Regions from separate parts of the Methylophaga frappieri genome, predicted to be linked through region 2. Evidence: predicted binding sites of a transcription regulator. Region 2 holds the regulator's gene; the other holds the start of a gene.
The links. The regulator PhoB, encoded in region 2, activates phosphate uptake and scavenging genes when phosphate is short. The targets are predictions, from matches to a motif close to GNNTGTCATAAAACTGTCANAT.
Positions count from the first base shown of each region.

Region 1: a site for PhoB is predicted at 2,980-3,001, ahead of pstS (phosphate ABC transporter substrate-binding protein PstS). Genes of this name have one in related genera too.

Region 1 is NC_017856.1:2,232,804-2,237,227, forward strand. Features, by position in the region: gene pstA (phosphate ABC transporter permease PstA) at 1-755, opposite strand, end outside; gene pstC (phosphate ABC transporter permease subunit PstC) at 752-1,729, opposite strand; gene pstS (phosphate ABC transporter substrate-binding protein PstS) at 1,852-2,910, opposite strand; gene Q7C_RS10755 (aldo/keto reductase) at 3,038-3,838, opposite strand; gene Q7C_RS10760 (FAD-dependent oxidoreductase) at 3,835-4,424, opposite strand, start outside.
Region 2 is NC_017856.1:1,825,384-1,829,807, reverse strand. Features, by position in the region: gene dsbD (protein-disulfide reductase DsbD) at 1-520, opposite strand, end outside; gene Q7C_RS08760 (inorganic phosphate transporter) at 656-2,305, shown strand; gene phoB (phosphate regulon transcriptional regulator PhoB) at 2,483-3,172, shown strand; gene phoR (phosphate regulon sensor histidine kinase PhoR) at 3,188-4,424, shown strand, end outside.

The sequences.
Region 1 (4,424 bases), 410 kb from region 2:
GATGCAGTAGGCTCCGCTAATTCAGCCATGTAGTAGTTGCTGAACAAGGCAGTAAATAACAGCGGCGCGGACTCTCCGGCGGCGCCTGCCACAGCCAGAATAACGCCGGTAAGAATGCCGGGTAAGCCTGTCGGCAGCACGACTTTAAAAATGACCTGAGTGCGGGTGCAGCCCATACCAAAGGCCGCATCTTTCATACGCTGCGGGACTTGCTTCATCGCTTCTTCCGCAGCCAGAATAACCGTTGGCAACATTAATACGGCAAGCGCCACGCCACCTGCCCATGCGGAGTACGTTCCCATGGTGACAACCAAGACAGCGTAGACAAAGACACCGGCGAGAATCGATGGAAAACCGGTTAACACTTTAGCTAAAAATCGCGACGTAGTTGCCAGCTGGCTTTTTGGATTTAACACCCCGAGATAAATGGCCGCCAGTACGCCAATTGGAATACTAATTGCTGCGGCAATGCCTACCATGGTGAGTGTACCGAGAATCGCGTTACCAAATCCGCCACCCATTTCAAAACCAGCCGGTGGTAAGGCAGTCAGTGCCTCAATATCCAGACGGGTGCCGCCTTCCACGATCAGCATGAAAATCACAGAAAACAGCGGAATGCTGGCGACAATGCCCAGAAACCAGATCAGGCCAGTGAGTAAGGTGTTTTTTAGTGACCGCCATTCGTACACATTTTTTTCAAGAGAGCGTAAATCGATTCGAGGCGGTAATGTCGCCGTTTTGCTTTCCAGACTCATGATTTACCCTCAAATTTACGCATGGTCATTTGTTGAATCATCAGACCACCGATATTGACTAGGAATGTAATTAACAGCAGAACCAGTGCCGCGTACATGAGTGCTTCAATTTCGATTTGACTGGCTTCTGGAAAAGTTGACGCAAGCAGTGAGGCAAGCGTATTAGCCGGTGCAAACAGAGAAATGCTGATGTTGTTCATATTACCAATCAACATTGCCAAGGCCATGGTTTCACCCAGTGCGCGACCAAATCCCAGTACCAACCCAGCCAAGATGCCCGAGGAAGCGGTTGGCAGCATGACTTTCAAGATCACTTCCCATTTGGTGGCGCCCATTCCAAAGGCCGCCTCTTTAATTTTGTAGGGAATACGTCGAAACGCATCGGCTGAAATAGCGGCAACGGTGGGCAAAATCATAATGGCCAAGACCAGTGCGGCTGGCGCTAGACCCGGACCGCTTAACTCGGTTCCAAAAAAGGGAAACCAGCCCAGGTGTTCATGTAACCAGTTTGCGCCCGGGCGTAGAAGTGGGATAAGCACATAAATACCCCATAAGCCGTAAACCACGGAAGGAATGGCAGCCAATAATTCGATAATTGTGCGAAAGCTGACCGAGAGTTTAGCCGGCATAAAATCCTGAGTCAGGAAGATAGCAATTGCCACACCTAATATTCCGCCAATCAGTAAGGCGAGTAACGAGCTGTATAGCGTGCCCCAGATTTCGGGCAGAACGCCAAACTCACTTTGATTAACATCCCAGGTGGTGCCAGTGATAAACCCGATACCATGTTGCTGTACCGCTGGCCAGGCTTGTGACCCTAACTCGATAATAATGTAGGCCACCAATAGAATAATAGACAGCGCACAGAACAGAGCAAAAAATCGAAAAATACTGTCTTGCAGATAGTCGCTTGCTGATGGCGGTGCTGACAACGTCATATCACTGCTATCAGATTTGAAAGGATCATAAGCCATGCTGTTTTCCAAAATAGGGGAGCAACCCGAACAAGTATCGCCGCTGCCCCAAACGCAACGCTGCAAGTATCGTGTGAGATACTTGCAGCGGGGATAGTTGCTTTTGTTTGTTCAACGTCCTGTTACTGAATCATTTTTGCCGCATTACGGACTTTTTCGATGACGTTTTCTGGTAACGGGATATAACCCAGAGAATCAGCGGATTTCTGGCCAGTCGTCACCATGTATTCGATAAGATCACGCATGACTTTGGCTTTTTCATCGTCCATGTCTTTATAAACTAATAACCAAGTAAATGAGGCGATAGGATAGGCTTCTTCACTAGAAGGATCCGTTACCCAGCCACGCAGATCCGGCACATCGCTGTTTGGCAGGTTAGTGGTCGGGAAAGGCGTGCTGGCTAAGGCTTGAGCACCACTTTCTGAACCGGCTTCAATAAAGTTGCCTTTTTGGTTTTCCAGTTTGGCTGTTGGCAGTTTAGTCAGCTTGGCAAAACCGTATTCCACATAGCCGATGGCGCCCGGCGTTTGTTTAACCGTGGCAGCAATACCGTCATTTTTAGGGGCTTTAACAAAGGTACCAGCGTTAGGCCAATTTGGTGATTTGGCGGTACCAACGGTTTCTTTAAATGCATCACTGATGGCCGATAAGTGATTGGTAAAGACGTAGCTGGTACCACTGGAATCAGCACGAACGACGACAGTGATGCGCTTTTCAGGAAGCGTTACGTTCGGGTTAGCCGCTTGAATTTTTGGGTCATTCCATTGCGTGATTTTACCCATGAAGATTTCAGGGTACACATCGCGTGGCAGGTTCAAACTGGTCACACCGTCGAGATTAAAGGTGAGTACGACTTCGCCAGCCGTCATCGGCAGCAAAATTGTTCCTTTATTAACCTTAGCGATTTCCTCATCTTTCATCGCGGCATCGCTGGCCGCAAAGTCAACGGTTTCGTTGATGAAGTCGCTGATACCACCACCGCTACCTTTTGATTGATAGTCAACGCGAACACCGTCATGTTCTTTGCTGAAGTCTTTAAACCATTTGCTGTAAATCGGGGCAGGGAAACTGGCACCAGAACCAATTAATTTCATGTCAGCCTGGGCTGTCAGTGAGGTCATGGCACCCATCAATGTGCCCGCAAGCAACAGTGATTTAGCCTTGTTTGTGAATAACTTCATAACGACTCCTGATTGATGTTTGCGTTCAATGACGCAGGCAAAGTAATCAGTGAGCAGGGTAGGAGGAAACTGTTAAAGAATTATGACAGTGTGAAATAAATCAAATTGTTATTACGCCAAGAAGTAATCAATACCTTGCCAACAGGTCGTTTGCTTTAACGATATTATCGGTTAAATGGGCGAGATTAATCGTACCGATAATGATGCTTGCGACAGCGGGATTGGCAAAGTTCAGTTTAAAGCTTGCTTGAATGGCATCGTCTTGATTCGGCAAGTGACCACTGGCAAAGGCTTTTTTTATGAAAATCGCCTTGTTTTGCTCGGCCGCAGTATCCAATACAGCTTGTTCATCCTGATAGGCCAGATTATGCGTCACCATCACAATATCGGACTGGTGCAATGCCTGTAAGCCACCGGCAACGGTTTTTGTTGACATACCCACCGCTTTTATCAGTCCCTGCGCTTTCATCTCATTCAAGGTATCCAACGCATGGTGATGGTGAATAATCGGCAGATCCTGGCCATCTGAATGAATCAAGACAATATCCAAAGTGTCCTGATTGAGTCGCTTGAGGCTGGTTTCAACGCTGCGCTGTAATCCGCTTTTCGAAAAGTCAAAGTGAGACTGACTGGTTTCGGGATCAAAATGCTCGCCGGCTTTAGTACAAATGACAAAGGGATGCGCTAATTGAGGAAGTAAATGGCCGAGGCGAGTTTCACTGTTACCATAAGCTGGCGCGGTGTCAATCAAGTTAACCCCCAGATGCCACGCGGTATCAAGCAACTTGAGTGCCGCCTCATCATCGGGGATAGTAAAGTTGTCCGGATATTTTACGCCGGTATTTCGGCCCAGTTTCACCGTGCCAAGACCCAGTGCCGATACCACCACATCGGAATCGGCAATACGGGTTTGTTTTAAAGCGCTCATGAAAACGCCCTATCCCATAATGGCGTCGCAACCGTTGCTTGGGGTAATACCGTCACTTCGGGATAAGAGTGCTGATTTGTTGACGCATTTTGTAGCGTTGAGATGAGTTGATCACTTAGATCCGGGGCGAGTGCTAATTTGGTTGGCCAGGCAATGTGCAGGTTGTCATGGCTTTCTACAAAGGCGCTGTCCGGTCGGCTGAAGCCTTTTTGTTTGGGTTCGGCGCGATTGATATTCACCGTTGCCCAGTCGAGATCGGGTAACGATACCCAGGGCATAATTTGTTTAAGCAATGCCTGCGCCTCACGGATTAATTTGTCCGGCGATTTACCCACACCCTGCTCGGCAATATTACCGCCCAGATACCAGACCATATTACCGTGTTGATCCGAGTGGCTGGTGATCGTCGCTATTGGTTTGCTCCCGGAGCCAAGGCTATGCGCATAAATGGCGGGCAAAGGCGATGACGGATCGGCCGATTTGCAGAGCAGCATTTGTAAAGGTCTCAGCTGCATTTCAGGCCGCTGGATATGGTGATGTGATAACAACTCACCGGTGCCTTCGCCGGCAGTGACGATAAAGTGCT
Region 2 (4,424 bases):
AGCCAGAAGCAGCCACCGTCGCTTCCGGTTTGCTGGCGGTTTGACGTGTCGTCAGCACAGGCAACTGCAATGAAATCACTTTTGTTTCCGGTGGATAACAAATACCGAATGTTTCTGAACACCCCTGATAAGTCACTGCCAGCATGACCGATTGTGCTTCTGGTGGGCGTGTTACCGGCACATCGAGAAGCAGATCATGATGATAAACTTCGGTCAGGCCGAAATAGGCATCGTCTTTGTTTTCTCCCTCTGGCAGAGGTAAATCAGCGAGTGTGACGTCTGCATTGTCAGCGTCAAGTTGGGCGGCAATTTTATTTTTATAGAGGTAATTGCCTTCCGCAATCTGCCAACCAAGCAGAATGGTGTTTGCATCGCTGATTTCAGCACTGAAGCGAAAAGCTTCATCAACGGTTGGCGGCGCATTGCGATCGCCAAATCCCAATTGTTCTAGAATGCTTTCACGCGCCTGCGTCGGCGCAGTCAGCGATAGCAATAAAAAAATCCAGAAAAAACGTCTCATTTTTTTGTAAGCCAGCTAAGTCCCGTAATCACAGACAATTGTAACAGGGCAGGGTTGCATGAAGATCGGAGTGGGGTGCCATGTTGTCTTTAAACTGTAATAATTGGCGGAATTTTTACGGCAAACGGGTGACGTGTGGAAATTAAAACCATTCACAAGATCGAAAAACAGGCCTACAAAAAAAGTCATGCGGAAATAACCAGAATTGGCGCGGCCTTATTCTTTTTGGCAGCAGTACTGGCGTTCAGCTTTGCGACCAGTGGTGGTGTTCCTAATAATCTGTTTCTTGCCATTGCTGCGGTGTTTGGTGCCTATATGGCAATGAATATTGGGGCCAATGATGTGGCCAACAATGTGGGGCCAGCGGTCGGTTCCCGTGCGTTAACGATGGGGGGGGCCATTCTGATAGCGATGGTTTTTGAGGCGTCAGGGGCATTTATCGCCGGTGGTGAAGTGGTCTCAACCATTAAAAACGGCATTATTGATATCGAAGGCTTTGGTCAAAATACCGATGAGTTTGTCTGGGCTATGATGGCGGCTTTATTGGCTGCCGCATTGTGGTTAAATTTGGCCACTTTTGCTGGTGCACCTGTTTCTACCACCCACTCAATTGTTGGCGGTGTCATGGGGGCGGGGATTGCGGCTGCCGGCTTTACTATCGTTGACTGGGGAACCATGATCGCGATTGTCAGCTCATGGATTGTCTCGCCACTGATGGGCGGATTGATAGCGGCGGGCTTTTTGCTGGCGATAAAAAAAACCATCATTTTTCGTGACGATAAAATCGGTGCGTCCCATAAATGGGTCCCGGTTTATGTTGCCGTGATGGCCTGGGCTTTCGTGACTTATTTGATTTTAAAAGGCTTATCGAAAGTCTGGGGGAGTTTTGTTGGGGCATTGAACTGGTTGCCGCTGGTCAGTATTGAGGCGAGCAGTAAACCGGGGTTTGTTGGCGCCGCGCTGGCGGGATTGGTTGCGGCGGTACTGGTTTTTGCCTTGGTGAAACGTAACATTCGCCATAAATTGCCGCAGATGAATAATGATCGACACAGTGTTAATACGTTATTTACCATTCCCTTGATTTTCGCCGCTGCCTTACTGAGTTTTGCTCATGGCGCCAACGATGTGGCGAATGCAATCGGGCCACTGGCTGCGATTAATGATGCCATTATGACCGGTGGCATTTCGGCCGAGACTGGTATCCCCTTTTGGGTTATGGCCGTGGGGGCACTGGGTATTGCCTTGGGATTAGGTCTTTATGGGCCACGTCTGATTCGGACCGTGGGAGGGGAGATCACCGAGCTGGATCAAATGCGTGCGTATGCCATTGCCATGGCTGCCGCGATGACAGTGATTATTGCCAGTCAGTTGGGTTTGCCAATCTCTACCACACACGTCGCCATTGGTGGCGTATTTGGCGTGGGGTTTCTCCGCGAGTGGCTAGATGATTCCAATAAGCTGGAAAATACGATTCGTCAGGAAAAAACCGATCTGAAAGATGAAAAAAAGCAACTCAATGCATTACGTAAGGAGCTGAAAAGTCTGCAAAGCAAAAGCGGCAAGAGTGTCGATGAATATCAGCGTATTACAGAACTATACCGGCTGATTGATGAAGAGGAAGAGGCCATCAAAAAAGCCAAAAAGGTGTTGAAGAAAGAACAGAAAACGTTGTTTGTTAAACGTGATATGGTGAAAAAAATCGTCACGGCATGGGTGATTACCGTGCCATCTGCAGCCGTTATTGCGGCGATGGTGTTTTACATGATTCGCGGCATTATGGTTTAAGTCGCATCGTCATCCCATGTCATTATCTGACGAAACAAGATAACGCTTAACCCGTTTAAAAATGACGATTTTATGACAGAGTACACATAAAGACTGGGTGGTTTGCCGTCTTGTTATCAAATTGTCATATTTGCTCGGTAAGCTTTGCCCAAACCCTAATATTAGGATGGACTATATATGGCAACGACCGTCTTGCTGGTTGAGGATGATGCAGCGATCCGAGATATGCTCAGTTTTAGCCTCAAGCAGGCAGGTTTTAATTGCGAACCCACGCGAGATGCTGAGCAGGGCCTGGAATGGCTGAAAAATCAGCAACCCGACATGATTCTGTTGGACTGGATGCTGCCAGGTATTGATGGTATTGAGTTTATCCGTCGGCTGCGGGCGAATGAATTCTGGTCATCGATCCCTGTCATTATGCTGACCGCTAAAGGTGAAAGCGAAGATATGGTCAAAGGCCTGAGTGTTGGGGCTGATGACTATATTAATAAGCCATTTTCGCCACCAGAGCTGGTCGCTCGGATTAAAGCTGTGTTGCGCCGCTGTCGTACCCCAGATGATGATGGACAGAAATTACAATCAGGCACCCTGGTGCTGGATACAAAAAGCCACCGCGTCACGGTGAATAGCTCGCGAGTCGACTTGGGGCCAACCGAGTTTCGGCTATTGCACTTTTTCATGAAAAATCCTGACCGGGCATATAATCGTTCTCAATTACTGGATTTTGTCTGGGGCGATACGGTTTATATTGAAGAGCGCACGGTTGATGTTCATATTCGCCGGTTACGCAAGGCGCTCGAACCCACGGAACATGATGCGCTGATACAAACCGTGCGTGGTGTGGGCTACCGTTTTTCTGCCGATTAAGCGAGCCACGTTAGGATGTCATGGGATTACTGGCGCCTGATCACGCTGATCAGTCTAGCGGGTTTTTTGGGGCTGATTTTGGGTCACATGATGACCTTTTTATTTCTGGCCACCCTGGTTTATTTGCTCTGGCTGCAAGCCAAATGGCATAAACTCCTGAAGTGGTTACAAAAGCCAAAGAAAAACCTGCCACCGTCGAGTGAAGGAGTGATTGACGAAGTCTGTCGCAGTATTGAGCGAATGCGTGGCCAAAGTAGCAGCCGCAAAAAAAAGCTCGCAGCTTATTTGAAACGGTTTCAAAATGCGTCTGCTGCCTTACCCGATGCTATTGTTGTGCTAGGCGAGTTTGGCCAAGTGGATTGGGCCAATCAATCCGCTCGCCTGCTATTGGGTATTCACTGGCCGCGTGATGCGGGAGTGCGGGTAAATAACCTGATTCGAGATCCGGCTTTCCAGCAATTGCTGGATGATCCGCAAAATCAAAATGGCCTTGCCAATGTCGTCTCACCGGAAAATCCGGTCATGCAATTAGAGCTGAAGCTGGTCAATTATTCGAACAAAGATCGCTTACTGATCGCGCGAGATATTACGCAAACGATTAAGTTGCAACGTATGCGGCGTGACTTTGTCGCCAATGTTTCACACGAGTTACGCACGCCATTGACGGTGTTGCGAGGTTATCTGGAGAGCTTTACAGTAGAAAGTGAGCCAGAAATGTGGCGACAAGCATTGCCGGTGATGCAGGGACAGACCCAGCGAATGCATTACATGATTAAGGATTTGCTGGCACTGTCTCAACTGGAAACCGGTGAAAAACCGTTACAGCAGCGCCCAACCGATGTGGCCAAATTATTAAGCAGTATTGTTGCTGATGCCCAGCGACTAGAACATTTTCGAAACCATCAGATTACGCTGCACTGTGACTCTAAAAAGTGGTTGCTAGCCGATACCGATGAACTCCGAAGTGCGGTGTCCAACCTGGTATATAACGCGGTCAAGTACACCCCGGCAGAGACTGCTATCACAGTGCGTTGGTCAGTTGAGAATGCTGGCGGCATTATTGAAGTACAGGATGCAGGTGAGGGCATTGCCCAACATCATTTAGAAAGACTCACAGAACGTTTTTATCGAGTTGATAGTGGTCGTGCCCGGGAAACGGGGGGGACTGGATTGGGGCTGGCTATCGTCAAACACGTTTTACAACGACATCAAGCCGAATTGGTCATTGATAGTGAATTGGGGGTGGGAACCC